One region of the Clostridium isatidis genome, then DNA from elsewhere that is predicted to be linked to it. Evidence: a T-box and tRNA genes for the amino acid it is inferred to sense, from the RefSeq annotation. Region 1 holds a T-box; the other holds one or more tRNA genes.

Evidence for each region. A T-box is a leader RNA that pairs with one kind of tRNA and senses whether it is charged. The one in region 1 lies ahead of tyrS (tyrosine--tRNA ligase), so its partner is inferred to be a tRNA-Tyr.
Region 2: it has a tRNA-Tyr gene. The T-box ahead of tyrS (tyrosine--tRNA ligase) is inferred to sense a tRNA for this amino acid. The anticodon was not compared.

Annotation. Positions count from the first base shown of each region.
Region 1 covers NZ_CP016786.1:991,069-1,000,368, forward strand. The annotation lists gene BEN51_RS04700 (DUF2975 domain-containing protein) at 1-76, opposite strand, end outside; gene BEN51_RS04705 (hypothetical protein) at 289-675, shown strand; gene BEN51_RS04710 (GNAT family N-acetyltransferase) at 705-1,208, shown strand; gene BEN51_RS04715 (NUDIX hydrolase) at 1,223-1,741, shown strand; gene BEN51_RS04720 (VanZ family protein) at 1,974-2,501, shown strand; T-box leader at 2,600-2,856, shown strand; gene tyrS (tyrosine--tRNA ligase) at 2,940-4,154, shown strand; gene BEN51_RS04730 (AzlC family ABC transporter permease) at 4,458-5,186, shown strand; gene BEN51_RS04735 (branched-chain amino acid transporter permease) at 5,183-5,518, shown strand; gene BEN51_RS04745 (alpha/beta hydrolase) at 5,825-6,820, shown strand; gene BEN51_RS04750 (DUF2200 domain-containing protein) at 6,958-7,308, shown strand; gene BEN51_RS04755 (MurR/RpiR family transcriptional regulator) at 7,536-8,390, opposite strand; gene BEN51_RS04760 (Cof-type HAD-IIB family hydrolase) at 8,446-9,297, opposite strand.
Region 2 covers NZ_CP016786.1:2,414,437-2,423,736, reverse strand. The annotation lists gene BEN51_RS11445 (hypothetical protein) at 1-271, shown strand, start outside; gene murA (UDP-N-acetylglucosamine 1-carboxyvinyltransferase) at 293-1,558, shown strand; gene spoIID (stage II sporulation protein D) at 1,716-2,756, shown strand; gene BEN51_RS11430 (M23 family metallopeptidase) at 3,047-3,778, shown strand; gene spoIIID (sporulation transcriptional regulator SpoIIID) at 3,868-4,119, shown strand; gene mreB (rod shape-determining protein) at 4,228-5,265, shown strand; gene yyaC (spore protease YyaC) at 5,337-5,879, opposite strand; gene BEN51_RS11410 (hypothetical protein) at 5,985-6,425, shown strand; tRNA gene BEN51_RS11405 (tRNA-Tyr) at 6,597-6,682, shown strand; tRNA gene BEN51_RS11400 (tRNA-Thr) at 6,708-6,782, shown strand; tRNA gene BEN51_RS11395 (tRNA-Tyr) at 6,788-6,873, shown strand; tRNA gene BEN51_RS11390 (tRNA-Val) at 6,890-6,965, shown strand; tRNA gene BEN51_RS11385 (tRNA-Thr) at 6,985-7,059, shown strand; tRNA gene BEN51_RS11380 (tRNA-Tyr) at 7,065-7,150, shown strand; SAM riboswitch class I at 7,234-7,337, shown strand; gene metK (methionine adenosyltransferase) at 7,436-8,611, shown strand; gene nagA (N-acetylglucosamine-6-phosphate deacetylase) at 8,706-9,300, opposite strand, start outside.

The DNA of each region.
Region 1 (9,300 bases):
AGAGACAGGCTGCTAATACTGGAAGACCAATAAGAAAAACCGCTATCTTTAATAATAATGTTGAATATTTTTTCATACAAAACACCTCATCTATAATTTCTAATTATAGAATAATAAAATATTTATCGTTTGTCAATAAATTATTATCATATTGAGGTATATTTTTATTGTGTTATTATTTTCTTATATAAGAAATATAATAAGTAATAGGATTTTTATGGAATTATATTGAAATAGATGATATCATTGTATAAAATAATAAAACTAACTATGGGTAGGAGAACTATTATGAAAAAACTTTCACTTACTACAGTCTTTGGACTTATTGGTGCGCTATCTTGGGGTCTTACGGTATTATTAAGAGGAACCAGCTTAAATAATATCGAGCTAATTCAATTTATTTTGGGAATGATGCCTAATATCTCAGCGGCTTGGTTTTTTATATGGATGGGAGAAAGGTTTTTTGAAAAATCTAAAAAGGAGTTTAACTTTAAAGCTTGTCTTTTAACTTCTGGAACTATTTTTCTTTTGGGATTAATTTCTGAAATAATACATGATTTGTTTCTCGACAGCCCTTTTGATATAGTTGATATTATTGCAACAGCATGTGCTATAATTATGTACTTAGCTATTTTTTATATATCTAAAAAAAGAAAAATAAAGGATAGTGTATAAAAATTCATTTCTAAAGGAGTATAATAAATATGAAAGAAAAAATTAATATAAGGAAAGTTAAAAGTGGAGATGAAAAAATCTTAGCATATATACAAACAGAATCATGGAAGAATGCCTTTAATACAATATTATCTAAGGACGACTTAGAGAAATACAGCAATATTGATAAAGCAATAGAAATGTATTCTTATCTTCTTAAAGAAAATATCGCAAATGGCTATATATTATCGTTAGATGATAATCCTCACTGTATCGCTTATTGGGATAAAGCAAGAGATGAAGATATGGAAGGTTATGCAGAAATAATTTGCATTCATAGCCTTAAGAATAATTGGGGAAAGGGATATGGCTCAATTATGATGGAGCATATCTTAAAAGAAATAAAGAAGCTAGGATATAGCAAAGTTCTTCTTTGGGTTTTTGAAGAAAATAAAAGAGCTCGTAAATTTTACGAGAAACATAAATTTGTATTAGCAGATAAATCAAAAAAATTCTGTAATGCTGTTGAAGTTATGTATTGTAGAGAATTATAGATAAGGAGATAATTATGGACTTAAAAGAAAAAGTAATAAAAGACAAATTAATCTATAAAGGAAATTTTTTAGAATTTAGAAATTTAGAAGTTGAGCTGCCAAATGGAAAGGAAAGTAATAGAGATATTATAAGACATCCTGGAGCTTGTGGAATAATTGCCTTTTTAGATGATGAAAATATAATCTTAGTTGAACAGTTTAGATTAGCCTTAAATAAAGTATTACTTGAAATACCAGCAGGTAAGCTTGATAAGGGGGAAGCTATAGAAGAGTGTGCTAAAAGAGAGCTTAGAGAAGAAACAGGTTATATTGCTGGAAATATAGAATACTTAGGTTCAATTGCAACAGCTCCTGGTTTTTGTGATGAAATAATATATCTTTACAAGGCAACAAACTTAACATTAGGAAGTAAGGATGAGGATGAAGATGAATTTACTAATGTAAAGATTATGAATATAAATGAAGTTAAAGAAAAAATAAAGAAGGGAGAAATTATTGACGTAAAAACAGTAAGCATTTTTGCCTACTTATAGTTTTCCTTTTTTCTTCCTTTGAAGAAGCAAATATTTAAGATTTAGTTGAGGAAATAGGATTTTACTGTATTTAGTCCTTGAAAAGGTAATTATAATTTAAGTTTTTAGTAATATTTTTGTAAGAAAGCTTTGTAGAGCCTATTAGAAAATAATGATATTATTAATAGGTAAAAATCATAGCTAGAACTATTATATTCTTCTATAAAAATTACAAAAATATTGGAGGTCTAATTTGGAAAAGCATAAAATTAATAAATTAACTTATAGCTTATTTATAATCTACCTAATTACCCTTATTTGGATTATTGTTTTTAAATTAAATGTACCCTTTACACATATAGGAAATTTAAGAACGATCAATCTAATCCCTTTTAGTGAACCTTTAAAGCTAAATGGCAAAATTTCATATAACGAAATGATTATGAATGTTGTTGTTTTTGTGCCTTTAGGAATTTATACAGGAATTTTATTTGAAAAATGGAAGACAATTAATAAGTTATTCCTATTTTTTCTTATAAGTTTTACATGTGAGCTATTGCAGTATATTTTTAGTATAGGAGCTAGTGATATTACTGATTTAATTAATAATACTTTAGGTGGATTAATTGGATTAATAATTTATAAAGTAATTGAAAGGGCCTTTAAAAATAAGCTAAAAGCCCAAAAATTTATAAATTTAATTGCAAAAGTAGGAACTACAATAATAATATTATTATTATTATTTTTAAGAATAAATAACCGTTTAATATTTAGAATTTAATAGACTTCTTGACTAATAAATAATAAGTTAGTATAATTTTCTTAATTTAATATCTGCATAACCAAGATTTGCATATTGTGCATTTCGGAGTATAAGAAGTAAAGGCTATGATAAGAAAGAGTAGCAATCAGGATACCAAACAGAAAGTTACCGGTTGATGAGAGGTGCATGGTTAGGGATTGTGAATACATCTTGGAGCTTCGCACCGAAAGATTATATCAAGTAGGCTGCGACGGAAACCTGCGCCCGTTATAGTGCTAAAGTATCTCGCAATTAGTGACGTACTTGATAAGGTAAACAATGTGAGTTGTTTATGAACTTAAGGTGGTACCACGAGTATTAACTCGTCCTTTTGATTAAGGATGAGTTTTTTTATTATCCGCTTTACTTTCTTATAGAACTTGCAATATTAAAAATATTTCTAAAGGAGATGTTGATATGTTAAAAGCAAAGGAGCAGATGAAAATTATTAGTAAGGGAGTAGAGAACCTTATTAACGAAGAAGAATTATTAAGGAAATTAGAAAGATCTTATGAAAGCAGTAAACCATTAACAATTAAGTTAGGATTAGATCCTTCGGCACCTGATATACACTTAGGTCATGCTGTTGTACTAAGAAAGATTAAACAAATGCAGGATTTAGGTCATCGTGTAGTAATTGTAATTGGTGATTTTACTGGCAGGATAGGTGATCCTACTGGAAAGTCAAAGGGCAGGGCTGCATTATCTGATGAGCAGGTAAAGGAAAATGCAAAGACTTACTGTGATCAGATTTTTAAAGTTCTTGATAAGGAAAAGACAGAAGTTAGGTTTAATAGTGAATGGCTTTCTAAACTTAATTTTGAGGATGTTTTAAGATTGGCCTCAACAACAACAGTTGCAAGAATGCTAGAGAGAGATGATTTTCAAAAAAGATATCAAAATCAAGTACCAATAGGAATTCATGAATTCTTTTACCCATTAATGCAGGCTTATGATTCTATTGAGCTTAATGCTGATATTGAGTTAGGAGGAACAGATCAAACTTTTAATATCCTTATGGGAAGATCTCTTCAAAAAGCAATGGGGCAAGAACAGCAAATTGCAATTTTCATGCCTATCCTAGAAGGACTAGATGGTGTAGAGAAAATGAGTAAAAGTCTTGGAAACTATATTGGAGTTAATGAAGCAGCTGAAGTAATGTTTAAAAAGGTTATGGAAATTCCAGATAATCTTATTATTAGATACTATGAACTTGCTACAGATGAGCATCCTGATGAAATTGATAAGATTAAAGAAATGCTAAATAATAATGTTAATCCTAGAGATATTAAATATAACTTAGCAAAAACTATAGTGTCCCTATACCATACTAAGGAAGAATTAGAAAAGGCAATAAATTTTTATGATACAGCCTTTAGCAAAAAAGCTATTCCTGAGAATATTCCTGAATTAAAAATTGAAGCTGGAAAAGTTACAGTTTTAGATATTATTCCAAAACTAAAGGATATGTCCTATGTTTCTAGTAAAAAGGAATTTATTAGACTTCTAAATCAAGGAGGAGTTCAGCTTAATGGTGATAAATTATCATCAGAGGATATTAATATCTTCTTAAAATCTGGTGATGTAATAAGAATTGGGAAGAAGAGATTTTTAAAATTAATATTTGATTAAGTAATAAAAAGTCCAGGATCTTTGTTCTGGACTTTAATTATAAGGAACTAGTAATTTATACAAAAGACCTCTATAATTATGATATAACGAAGATAAATTACCAATTAATCACATCTAGAGATAGATAAAAGGAGGCCCTATGGATGCAGTTATTATTTAACCTTTAGTATTTCTTTTTATATTATATTTGTATAGAGAATACAAATTAAAGTTTAGCTATAAAATGAATAAATATGATAAAATTATTAAAAGAAGTTCTTAGAAAATAAAAGTATTTTTTATTTGGAAAGGTATGGTGATAATTTGAAGAAAAAAATTAAAGAAAAGATTTTAGTATTAAAAGCAGCATTTCCCTATACAATTCCAGTATTAACAGGATATATATTTTTAGGGGCCGCTTATGGAATTTTAATGAAAAGTAAAGGTTATGGAGTGTTTTGGTCAGTATTAGCAAGTTTATTAATTTATGCTGGTTCTGCTCAATACGTCACAATAACTTTTTTAACATCAATTTTTAATCCTATTTATACTTTTATAATGATATTAATGGTAAATGCCCGCCATTTATTTTACGGAATTTCAATGTTAGATAAATATAAAGAGGCAGGCAAATTAAAACCCTATCTTATTTTTGCGATGAGTGATGAAACTTTTTCTATAGTTTGTTCTACAGAGGCGCCTGAAGGAATAGATAGAAATTGGTTTTATTTTTTTATTACTTTTCTTGATTATTTATATTGGGCAGCAGGTTCAGCCATTGGAGCTTTTTTAGGTTCATTAATTTCATTTAATACAAAGGGTTTAGATTTTGTATTAACAGCCTTATTTGTATCAATATTCGTGGGACAATGGAAAGGACAAAAAGATCATAAGGCAGCCATAATTGGTCTTTTATGCTCTATAGTATCTTTATATATTTTTGGGCAAAGTAACTTTATAATTCCTTCTATGATTTTAATAATAGTAGTATTAACTTTATTCTATAAGAAGGATGTTAAAAAAGAAGAATTAAAAGAGGAGGTAGTACAATGAATTTAATAATATTTCAAGCCTTTATAATTATATGCTTAGCAGCTCTTGCTACAATGATTACAAGGTTTCTGCCTTTCATATTGTTTAAAGATGCAAAATCAAATAATTCTTACATAAATTTTCTTGGACAAGTTTTGCCTTTTTCAGCAATAGGTTTGATGGTAGTGTACTGCCTTAAGAATGTTAATTTTGCAGCAACTTCAAACTGGCTTCCAGAAGCTATTTCTGTTACAGTTATTGTAATTTTGCATTATTGGAAGGAAAATGTTCTTTTAAGCATTGGAGTTGGAACTATTATTTACATGTTTCTTATTCAAGTTGTTTTCATTTAAGCATAAATTATTTTACTAAAGCCGCCTTATATAAGGATATTAATTTTTAGGAGGGATTATAGAGTATGACAAGTATCTTTTTTGTTAGGCATGCCCAGACAGATTATGGATGGGAAGATGATAGAACAAGGCCTTTAAGTCTTGAAGGACAAGAAGATAGCAAAGAAGTAGCAATGGAATGATTTTTACTTTTGTGAAGAAGGTGGAGAATCTCTTAAAATGGTTCAGGATCGTAACATTGAAGCATTACTAGAAATTCTTAATAAATACAAAGATTAAAATTGTGAATGTTATCAAGAGATTTTTATGAAAGGTACTTGTATGAAAAATAAATTAAAAAGAATAGTAAGCAGTATGATAATAATAGGTATATTATTTATTTTTATTATTGGAATTAGCTTTATTAATCATAAAATTAAATTATCAAAGGAAGACAGAATTTTTGTTCCTAATGGAAAAATGATTGAAATAAATGGGCATAAAATGCACCTATATATCAAAGGACAGGGGAATGAAACTTTAGTATTTATGTCAGGAGGAGGAACTCCTTCTCCAGTTTTAGACTTTAAAAGCCTATACTCATTACTAGAAGATGAGTATAAAATTGTTGTAGTAGAAAAAGCAGGATATGGATTTAGTGAAATTTATGATGACAATAGAGATTTAGATATAATATTAAATGAAACAAGAGGAACACTATCTAAAGTAGGATTAGAACCACCATATATATTATTTCCTCATTCAATGTCTGGAATAGAAGCTTTATATTGGGCTCAGCAATATCCAAAGGAAGTTAAAGGAATTGTAGGTTTAGATATGGCTGTGCCAGAAGCATATGAGAATTTTAAAATAAATAATTTTCTGTTAAATATAGCTTCCTTTGCATCAAAGACAGGTATTACAAGATTTATTCCATCTATTTTTAATAACTTAGCAGCAATTAAATATGGTACGTTAACTCAAGAAGAGAAAGATCTTTATAGGGCTATTTTTTATAGAAGAATACTAACTAAATCAATGCTGAATGAAGTAAATCAAATAAAAGGAAATGCAAAAAAAGTAAAGGAAAATGGTCCACCTGATGTCCCTATCTTATTTTTTATTTCTAACGGTAATGGAACAGGATGGGATAAGGATAAGTGGAAGAGCTTTCAAACATCTTATATAGAAAATTTGGCTTCAGCTAAATATATAGAACTTGATTGTGAACATTACATTCACAATATTGAATATAAGAAAATTGCGGAAGAAAGCAGGAAATTTATAATAGAGATAATAAATATGAACATGCTAAAGATTTAGATTACATTGATGTAGAGAATAAAGAAAATTCTATTTACTATTTAGTTTATTTCAACATAAGATAGTAAACATAACTTAATTGAAATAAAGAATATTAAATGATAAAATAAAGAAAAGCAAAAAAGAGAGGCGATAATATGGCAAGAAGAAGTATAAATGAAATGAGCTTTTCAAGTGTTTTTCCCCTTTATATTGAAAAAGTGGAGAGAAAAGGGCGTACTAAAGATGAAGTTATAGAAATAATTACTTGGTTAACAGGCTATAGTCAGGAACAATTAAAAGAACAATTAGAGAAAAATGTTAACTTTGAAACCTTCTTTAAAGAAGCTCCAAAAATGAATCCTTTAAGAACTCTAATTAAAGGTAGAATATGTGGTGTTAAAATTGAAGAAATTGAAGATCCTTTCATGAAGGAAGTCCGCTATTTAGATAAGTTAATAGATGAATTGGCAAAAGGAAAAGCAATGGATAAAATCTTAAGAAGATAATTAGCTTATAAAAAGAGAATATAAAAATATCTATATTTTCATATCAAGAAAATTTTAATAACCCCTTTTAAAATTGGTAATTATATTATAATTGTTATTTAGCTAAGCTTTGTAAGAGCTTATAATATAGTGAAAATACTAAAGGGGCTATTTTAATGTCTATTAGTTTTTATTTGTGTCATTAAGATAGTTCACACATCTATTTGGATAGTTTTTTTATTGAATTTTTATATACTTCTTCCAGATAATTTATCATAGGCTTCAAGCTTCATTTTTACATTATTATCATAATCTAAATTAAAGTAGCAGGTATAAATACAATCTAAAATATATAATAAAGATAATCTTGTAGAAAAAGATGAAATTTTATTAAAATGATTTTCATTTGAACTTAAAAACAAATAGTAATCTGCATATTTACTAATAGGATTTTCATTTATTGAAGAAATTAATATAATAGGCGTTTTATTTAATTTTAATATTTCTGCTAATCTTTTTATTACCATTCCCCTGCCTTCAAAGGATACAATAATTGCCACATGATTTTCATCGCTAGTAGATGCAGTTAATCTTTGATGATATTCTTCTATTGGAACATTGACAAAGGTTCCAATTTCCTGCATTTGAAATTTAAAGTTTTCGGCAAAATATAAATTTCCAGCAGAAGTGTAAAAATCAATATGCTTAGCATTTTTTAAAAGGTGTGAAATTTTTTTTAATTGATCTAAGTTCATTAAATTTAATGAAGACAATATTGTCTGTTCATATAATTCTTTCATTTTAAGAATAATTTGATTTTCGCTTTCATTTTCTTTAAAAGGATAGTTGAAATCGATGCTGCTATTCTCCTTTAAATATTCATTTATAGACATAGAAACTTGAACCTTTAATTCAGATAGGCCTGAGATGCCAATCTTTTGACAAAATCTATAAATAGTTGAAGGTGAAATATAGCAAGCTTCGCTAATTTCACTTGCACTCATTTTCACAAAAACTTCTGAATTATCTACTATATATTTAACTAATATTTTTTCATTTTCCGTTAAGTCAGTTAATTTGTAAAACTTATTAAAAATGTTCATGAAGATCCCTCCATGAACATTATATATCATTTTATAAAATAATAGTTTTCTAAAATTAAAAATCAATATCTTTAAAGTATTGGCTTAAAGTATATGCAATACCATCTTCTTCATTTGATAAGGTAATTTCATCAGCAATTGCTTTTAAATCAGGAACGGCATTTTCCATAGCGACACCAATTCCTGCATATTTAATCATAGAAGCATCATTATGTCCATCTCCAAAAGCTATCATTTCTTCCTTTTTGTATCCCATTGGAATTAAAACAGAATCAAGAGCCTTAGCTTTATCAATGCCCTTTGCTGTAAATTCAAAGTAGAAAGGAGCTGTAAACATACAGCTTAAAGTATTCTTAAATGGTTCCATCATTTCTTTATAATGTGCCTTAAGGTATTCTGGATCACCTGCAGTTAAAATTTTGTTTAGAGGATAATCTGCAAAAGCAGCTAAATCATCCTTTTCACATAATTTAAATTTTCCTCCACGGGATTCATATTTAATTATATTAAAAGGTTTACCATTAAAGTCTATGTAGCAATCATATACATCATTAACATACATATAATCATCTTTATCAATCATAGGTTTAACCTTAAACTTTTTCATATGCTCAAGAACAGCTTGCCCTTCTTCTATAGTCATAGTTTCATTAAATAAAACTTTATTAGTTTTACAATCGACAACCTTAGAACCGTTAAAAGCAACAAGTATTCCATTATGCTCATCCATTCTTAATTCTCTAGCAAAATCTATTAAACCAGAAGTAGGTCTTCCAGAGGCAAGAACTAATATTGTTCCTTGTTCTTGTGCCTTCATTAAAGCGTACTTTGTTTTTGGTGTTATTATCTTTTCACTGTTTGTTAAAGTACCATCTACATCCATAATTATTACTTTTATTTTACTCATAAT
Region 2 (9,300 bases), 1.4 Mb from region 1:
AAGAAATATATTGGCAGAAATTATAAATAATAAAAAAGAAAAAGTGAAATATTTTGACTTTGTAAAGTTAAAAATAATAGAAGAAGAGAAAGATGATACAAAGGAAATTATAAGAAATTATATGAAAAATGAAGAGTTTTTAGAAGTAGAAAATGGAATTATAGGAAAGGGAATATTAAAGGATAAAACTAAAATTAATGTTGGTTATATGCAATATGCTAAAGGAGAATATTTAATTATAGGAACACCAGTTATATTCGTAACATACTAATAATTCATAGTGGAGGACAATATGGAAAAAATTATAGTTGAGGGTGGTAATAAATTAAGAGGAGAAGTAAATATAAGTTTAGCCAAAAATTCTGTTTTACCAATAATGGTTGCTAGTATTTTAAGTTCTAACGATATAACTATTAATGATGCACCAGATTTAGAAGATGTAATAGTATTAACTAATTTACTTTCAGAAATGAATTGTGCTGTTAATAAAAATATAAATGGAGATTTAATAATAAATACTAGTAATATTAAATTAGTGGATATGAATAGTGAATTAATAAGAAAGATGAGAGCATCTTTTTTAATTATGGGCCCAATGCTATCAAGGTTTGGAGAATGCAAAATATCAATGCCTGGAGGATGTAATATAGGAACACGTCCTATAGATTTACATTTGAAGGGATTTAGGCTTTTAGGTGCAGAGATAGAAATTGGACATGGTTTTGTTGAAGCAAAAGCAAAAAAGTTAATTGGAAATAGAATATATTTAGATTTTCCATCTGTAGGTGCGACTGAAAATATATTAATGGCTTCTGTTTTTGCAGAAGGAACGACAATAATAGAAAATGCAGCTGAAGAACCTGAAATATGGGACTTAGCAAATTTTTTAAATTCAATGGGAGCTAAAATTTATGGTGCTGGTACTGGGAAAATAACAATAGAAGGTGTAAAAGCAGACTCTTTAAAGGGAACAACTTATAGAGCTATTTATGATAGAGTTGAAGCAGGTACCTTTATGGTTGCTGCAGCAATAACTAATAGTAAAATAATAATTAACGGTGCTAATGAAGAACATTTAAGACCTACAATAGAAAAATTAAAAGAGTGTGGAGTTAAATTTTCCGGTGCTGGAGAAAATAGAATTCTAGTTGATGGAACAGGACAAAAAAATCCTGTAGACATAAAGACCATGCCTTATCCAGGTTTTCCAACTGATATGCAGGCTCAAATGATGACCTTACTATCTGTAATAAAGGGTTCAAGTATAGTTACTGAAACAGTCTTTGAAAATAGATTTATGCATGTGGCAGAATTAGTAAGAATGGGAGCTAATATAAAAATAGATGGTAGAACCGCAATTATTGAAGGTGTTGATTCATTAACTGGATGTGAAGTCAAAGCTACAGATTTGAGAGCAGGTGCGGCAATGATACTTGCTGGACTTGTAGCAAAGGGGATTACTGAGATAAGTGATATATATCATATAGATAGAGGTTATGTGGATATAGAAGAAAAATTTAGAAAATTGGGAGCTAATATTTATAGGAGTAATAATTAAATATCCATATAATAAAAAACTTAGAGTAAATCTAAGTTTTTTATTTTGGAATAACTTTACATAAAAATAGGAAAATAAAGTATAATAAAGAAAAAAATACATATAATTAATTGTAGCTAAAAAGCTAAAAATTAAAATTAGCTTAAGGAGAATTATTATGAAAAGGAAGTTTAATATTAATAAAAATTTAGCATCCCTTATTATTTTTAGTACATTAGTATTAGTACTTATGATTATTATACCAATCCTTATAATTAAGCCAGCTGCAATAGCTGCAAATGCAAAGAATATTCAAGAGGAACAAAATAAAAATTCAGAAGAAAACAATGTTATAACTATAGATGGAAATGAAATAGTAAAGGTGCATATCACCGAGAGCAATGAAATAAAAGAAGTTCCATTAGAGGAATATGTTAAAAGCGTAGTTTCTGGAGAAATGCCAGTTAGCTTTAATTTAGAAGCATTAAAAGCACAGGCTGTTGCAGCAAGAACTTTTGTTGTTGCAAAAATGTTAAATCCATGTCCTAATGCAAATGGGGGAATTGTATGTGATACAACCCATTGCCAGGTATATATAGTTAAAGAAAAAAGAATAGAAAAATGGGGAGAAGCTGGTGAGGAATATTGGAATAAGATTTCTGATGCTGTGGAGGAAACTAAGGGAGAAGTTTTAACTTACAATAATGAATTAGTAAAATATCCTCAATTTTTTTCTACAAGCTCTGGGAGGACAGAAAATTCAATAGATGTATTCTCAGGAGATATTCCATACTTGGTATCAAAGGAAAGTAAGGGGGAAGAAATAGCTCCAAAATATAAAACAGAATTTTCTTTTAATATAAGTGAGTTTGTATCAAAAATAAATGAAAAATACCCAGATGCAGCGATAGAAGCTTCTAATATAAATAATAATATAGAAATATTAAGTAGAAGTGAAGCTGGTGGTGTGAAAGAAATAAGATTAGGAAATAAAGTTATCAGAGGATTAGAATTTAGATTAGCCCTTGGATTAAGTTCAGCAAATTTTGAAATTTCAATAACAGATGATAAAATTGTGTTTAATTGTAAAGGCTATGGTCATGGAGTAGGAATGAGCCAATGGGGGGCAAATGTTATGGCTGCTGAAGGTAAGAGCTATGATGAAATACTTAAACATTATTATACTGGAGTTGATATAAAACGACTTAATTTTAATTAATATTAAAAGAAATTTTCATATGAATATTAAATCAAAATGGAACTGGTATTAAGCAGTTCCATTTTTTATTAGCTATATTATTGATGAATATTGGATTTAGTAATTAAAAAATAAGAAAAATAACAAATTATGAATAATTTTTTATATTTGGACAAGAATTAAAATGTAATCGTTAAAAACTTGGTTATTATCTTTAATGTTAAATCTTGTAGAAAATTGTTGAAAACAATTTTTTTTGCAATTGAATTAATTTGAAATAAAGGGCAAGAATACAAAAAGGAGGTGTTGATATGGACCAAATAAAAAAAGACAAAATAAAAAACTTCTTTAGAAAGGAGGGCTTTTATTTAGTACTATTCCTTTGTTTATGTATTATTGCAACAGTTACTGTTGTTACAGTTAGAAAAAATAATGCTTTAAATGAATCTTCTAAAGTTGAGGATGAATTCAGTTTAAATATTGAAGATAGAACAACTTCTGAGATTCAAAAACAAAATGCAGATAGAGTTGAAAATGAATCTAATGAAGAACTAGCAGAAAATACTACTGAAGAATTAGCTTCAGGAGATGATTTAAATGTTTCAGCTGGAACAAACTATGAGGTTGTATTTAATAATCCATTAGAAGGTGAAATTTCAAGGGAATATACTTATCCAAAACCACAACAGTTAGCTGATGGAACTCTTAGAAATATTAGAGGAATAGATATAAGAGCTAGTGTTGGAACAGAGGTTAAAGCTGCCGCTGAAGGTGAAGTTAAAGAAGTTGGAAATAAAGTAGAAGATGGAACATATATAGTAATTGCTCATGCAAATGGACTATATACTAAATATTCAAATCTATCTCAAGATACAAGGGTTAATGTTGGAGATAAAGTAACTGAAGAAACTGTTATTGGAACAGTTGGAAATACTTCAAAAATATTTACTAATGAGGAATTTGGTGAACATTTAAATTTGCAAGTATTTGATTCAAATGGTAAAGATTTAGATCCAACAGCATATTTCACATTAAATCAATAATAAAAAAATTCATCAGCCATTATTTTTGGCTGATGAATCAATAAAGTTGTGGTCGCATATTAATTATTTATCCAAGGGAGGTAAAAATTTTGAAAGATTATATAGAAGAAAGAGTATTAGAAGTAGCAAGATATATTATAGAATCTAAAGACACAATTAGAAAAACAGCAAAAGTATTTGGAGTAAGCAAAAGCACCATACATAAAGATATGACAGAAAGACTTCCTAAAATAAATCCAGCAATTGCAAAACAAACTCATTCTATCTTAGAACTAAATAAAGCTGAGCGTCATATAAGAGGTGGAAAAGCTACTCAAGCTAAATATAAAGCTGTAAAGTAATAAAAAAATGCAAATATATTGAAGGTTTGCCATAATCCATATATAATAAAAATTAGGACGAAAATTGTAAAAATTATTTAACTTTGAAAGATTAGGAGTGAAATATAAATGTGGTTTTGGAAACAAAGGAGTGATTTAGGCATAGATTTAGGAACAGCAACTGTTTTAGTTTATGCTAAAGGAAAAGGAATAATTTTAAAGGAACCTTCAGTAGTTGCAATTAACAAGAATAATAATAAGGTACTTGCTGTAGGCGAAGAAGCAAGAAGAATGATTGGTAGAACACCGGGTAATATTATTGCAGTTAGGCCATTAAGGGATGGGGTTATATCTGATTATGATATAACTGAAAGAATGTTAAAAGAATTCATAAGAAAGGCCTATGGCAAAAGTAAATTTACAGCTCCTAAAGTAATGATATGTGTACCTTCACAGGCAACAGAAGTTGAAAAAAGAGCGGTAATAGATGCAGCAAGAAATACAGGTGCTAAAAAGGTACATTTAATAGAAGAGCCTCTTGCGGCTGCAATTGGGGCTGGATTAGATATCACTAAACCTAGTGGTTCAATGGTAGTCGATATCGGAGGAGGAACAACTGATATTGCCGTAATTTCCTTAGGTGGAGTAGTTGTAAGATCATCAATTAAAGTTGCTGGAGATACTTTTGATGATGCAATAATAAAATATGTTAGAAATAAATATAAGATAATGATTGGTGAAAAAACAGCAGAAGAATTAAAGATTAATATAGGTTCAGCGTTTAATGGATCAAAAGATGAGACTGCAACAGTTAAGGGAAGAAATTTAATTACTGGATTACCAGATGAGGTTATGATATCATCAGCAGAAATTAATGAAGCATTAAGAGAAGCTGTTTCATTGATAGTTGATAACGTTAAATTAGTTTTGGAAAAAACACCGCCTGAATTAGCTGCTGATATAATTGAAAAAGGAATTGTTATGACTGGTGGAGGAGCTTTATTAAATGGATTAGACAAATTAATAGAACATGAAACCGGCGTTTGTGCTGAAGTAGCTCCTAATTCAATAGAAGCAGTAGCAGAAGGAACAGGTAAGGTTTTATCATATTTGGATAAGATAGATATAGATTTTTCAGATAGACAAATTGACTTAATAGAAGAATAATAAATTAAAATATTCACATATAAAAAACAATTAAATTCAACTTTATAAAAATGAGGCTGTCATAGACAGCCTCATATATTTTGTTTTTTATTTTCTTTATTAAAGTTGTTGTATGCTTCTAATATTGCATTAGATATAACATAAGCCATTTCAAATACAAAATTAAGTCTAACAGTATGAATGTGTATAAAATTAGAATGTTCATTACTATCAATTATACCTACAATAGATACATTACCTACTTCAGGTAGAATTTTCCCTACACCCTTTCCAGGGTGAATTGGATAATCTCTAACATGGATTTCACCTATTGCTTCAGGTTCTCCAAGACAGGCATCTATTCCAATGATAAAAGAATTGGGGTGAATTTTCATAATCTCTCTTAATTTACTTTTCAGATTTGCAGCATGAATTGGATTTTGAATTGTTCCGTAAACAGGAAGTTCTATATTTTTCTCTTTTAAAATAGTTCCAACTAAGGGTCCTAAGCAGTCTATGATGCACTTATCTGTTCCTATACATACTATAATAGTATTTTTTTTTATAAAATTTTTTATCAATTTAGCCATTTCAATATGAGAATTAAATGAATTGTATAAAAATTTGCTTTTCAAAAACTTCACCCCCATAGAAATATATGTATGTTGAACAAACAATATTATCATATGTATAAAATTAATAAAAATGGAAATTAATTAAATGAAGGGAGATGAAAATTAATGAAAAAAGTAATAATTTATTCGCTAACTGTTATAATAAGTGCTGCTATACCAATTTATTTTTTACTAATATGGGAACCACTAAAGAGTATAGATGCAATAAGTGATAATATAATAGTTACTGAATATGAACATTTAAATAATAATTATGAAGAAAATAATATGTATATAATTGATAATTTAAATCCTAGGGAGGGAACATTCTCAAAGATAAGCAATCTTTCTCAAGAAAAAAGAGATAAACTTAATGTTTTAATAAAAAATTTATCTATAGTTGATATTATAAAGATAAATAATTATTTTGCAGATATAAATAATATTGAAAACATTACTAAAGGTTTTGGCTTATTAGAGAAGAGAATGTCAAAAGAAAATTATCAGGAGTTTAAAGATATATTAGGAGACTACATTAAACTAGAAGAAATACAGAATAATATATAAAAAAATGCTCATGGTATTAATTTAAAGAAAAACGAAGAAAAAAAATAATAGGTAAAGTTAATTTCTTTAAAAGCGTAAAAACCAAACTTGAAATATAAAGACAATAAATATATACTAACTATTGTTAGTCGAGGAGACGAAAGTTTATTTGACAAATTAATGAATTTACATGGGGGAGTTCCCGAGTGGCCAAAGGGGGCAGACTGTAAATCTGTTACGTTATCGTTTCGATGGTTCGAATCCGTCCTCCCCCACCATAAAATTCATTAAAATTAAGAATATGCTGGCATGGCTCAATGGTAGAGCAGCTGACTTGTAATCAGCAGGTTGTAGGTTCGAGTCCTATTGCCAGCTCCATATATGGAGGAGTTCCCGAGTGGCCAAAGGGGGCAGACTGTAAATCTGTTACGTTATCGTTTCGATGGTTCGAATCCATCCTCCTCCACCACAAATTATTTTAATATGGAAGCATAGCTCAGCTGGGAGAGCACCTGCCTTACAAGCAGGGGGTCACAGGTTCGATCCCTGTTGTTTCCACCAATAAATCTTTTAAAAATATGCTGGCATGGCTCAATGGTAGAGCAGCTGACTTGTAATCAGCAGGTTGTAGGTTCGAGTCCTATTGCCAGCTCCATATATGGGGGAGTTCCCGAGTGGCCAAAGGGGGCAGACTGTAAATCTGTTACGTTATCGTTTCGATGGTTCGAATCCGTCCTCCCCCACCAAAAAAAGACAAGAGAACCTTGTCTTTTTTTGTTGACTATTATAGCTATAAATGATAAAATCTAAAAAGAAAATTTGATATTAATTCTTATCAAGAGAGGTGGAGGGAAAAGGGCCCTGTGAAACCCGGCAACCTGCTTTAATAAAAGTGTGGTGCCAATTCCTGCAATTAATTTTGCAAGATAAGAAGATATATAGTTATTTAATCTCTTCTTGTCGAAGAGATTTTTTTCTTTTATATGAATCTTTTTAGAATTAATATCAAATAAAAGAAAGGAGAGAATATCATGAAAAGATTATTTACATCTGAATCAGTTACAGAAGGACATCCAGATAAAATTTGTGATCAAATATCCGATGCAGTATTAGACAGTATTTTAGCACAAGATCCTACGGCAAGAGTTGCTTGTGAAACAGCTGTAACCACAGGTATGGTATTAGTTATGGGAGAAATATCAACTAGTTGTTATGTTGATATTCCAAAAATAGTAAGACAAACAGTAAGAGAAATTGGTTATGATAGAGCAAAATTTGGTTTTGACTGTGATACTTGTTCAGTTTTAACTTCTATTGACGAACAATCAGGAGATATAGCAATGGGAGTTGATAAGGCATTAGAAGCAAGAATAGGAGAACAAGGTGATGTAGAAGCAGTTGGGGCTGGAGATCAAGGGATGATGTTTGGTTTTGCAACAAATGAAACAGAAGAATATATGCCAATGCCTATATCATTAGCACATAAACTTTCTAGAAGATTATCAGAAGTAAGAAAGAACGGAACTTTAAGTTACTTAAGACCTGATGGAAAAACTCAAGTTACAGTTGAGTATGATGATAATAAAGTAGTTAGAGTTGATACTATTGTAATATCAACACAACATAGTGAAGATGTAACACAAGAAAAGATTAAAGAAGATTTAATGGAACATGTAATTAAAGTAGTTGTTCCTGCTGAATTATTAGATGATAAAACAAAATATTTCATAAATCCTACAGGAAGATTTGTTGTTGGAGGTCCTCAAGGAGATAGTGGATTAACAGGAAGAAAAATTATTGTTGACACATATGGTGGATATGGAAGACATGGCGGTGGAGCTTTCTCAGGAAAGGATCCAACAAAGGTTGATAGATCAGCCGCTTATGCAGCAAGATGGGTGGCTAAGAACTTAGTAGCAGCAGGAATAGCAGATAAGCTTGAAATCCAATTAGCTTATGCAATAGGTGTTGCGAAACCAGTATCAATAGTAGTAGATACTTTTGGAACAGGAAAGAAATCTGATGAAGAAATAATTTCAATAGTAGAAAAAGTATTTGATTTAAGACCAGGTGCTATAATAAGAGATTTAGATTTAAGAAGACCTATTTATAAACAAACAGCTGCTTATGGACATTTTGGAAGAAATGATTTAGATTTACCTTGGGAAAAGTTAAATAAAGTAGAAGAAATTAAGAAATTACTTTAAGATTTTATAATAGAAAAGAGCCTGATTGGTAGGAAGCCAATTAGGCTCTATATTTTTTAGTTATACTAAAGGCTTACGTTTCCTGTGAGCATAATTAAGAGTTATAAACTTCTTTTCCATCAACGAAAACTTTTTTGATATTAATTTCGTCATCAAATAATAATAAGTCTGCATCATAACCTTCTTTTATAAGACCTTTTCTATCATCAACTTTACAATGTCTTGCAGCATTGTAACTAGCCATTTTAACTGCTTCGTGTAGAGGGTATCCTACGTTTTTATAAACATTATAGACTGCTTTATCTAATGTTAAAACAGAGCCAGCTAAAGAACCGCTTACAAGTCTAGCAGCCCCTTCTTTAACAACAACATCTTGACCTCCTAGTTTGTACATTCCATCCGGCATACAGCAAGCCATCATTGCATCTGTTACTAAAAGAACCTTATCTGTAGTTTTTTGCTTATAAGCTATTCTTAAGGAAGGATATGAAATGTGTATTCCATCTGAAATAGTTTCAGTTGTTATATCACTATCAAATATTGCTCCTACAACCCCAGGTTCTCTGTGGGTAAATGGCGTCATAGCATTAAATAGATGTGTAGCGTGAGAAAAACCGCATTTTATTCCTTCCATAGCTTCATTATAAGTAGCTTTTGTATGTCCGATTGAACAAACTATACCTTTCTTT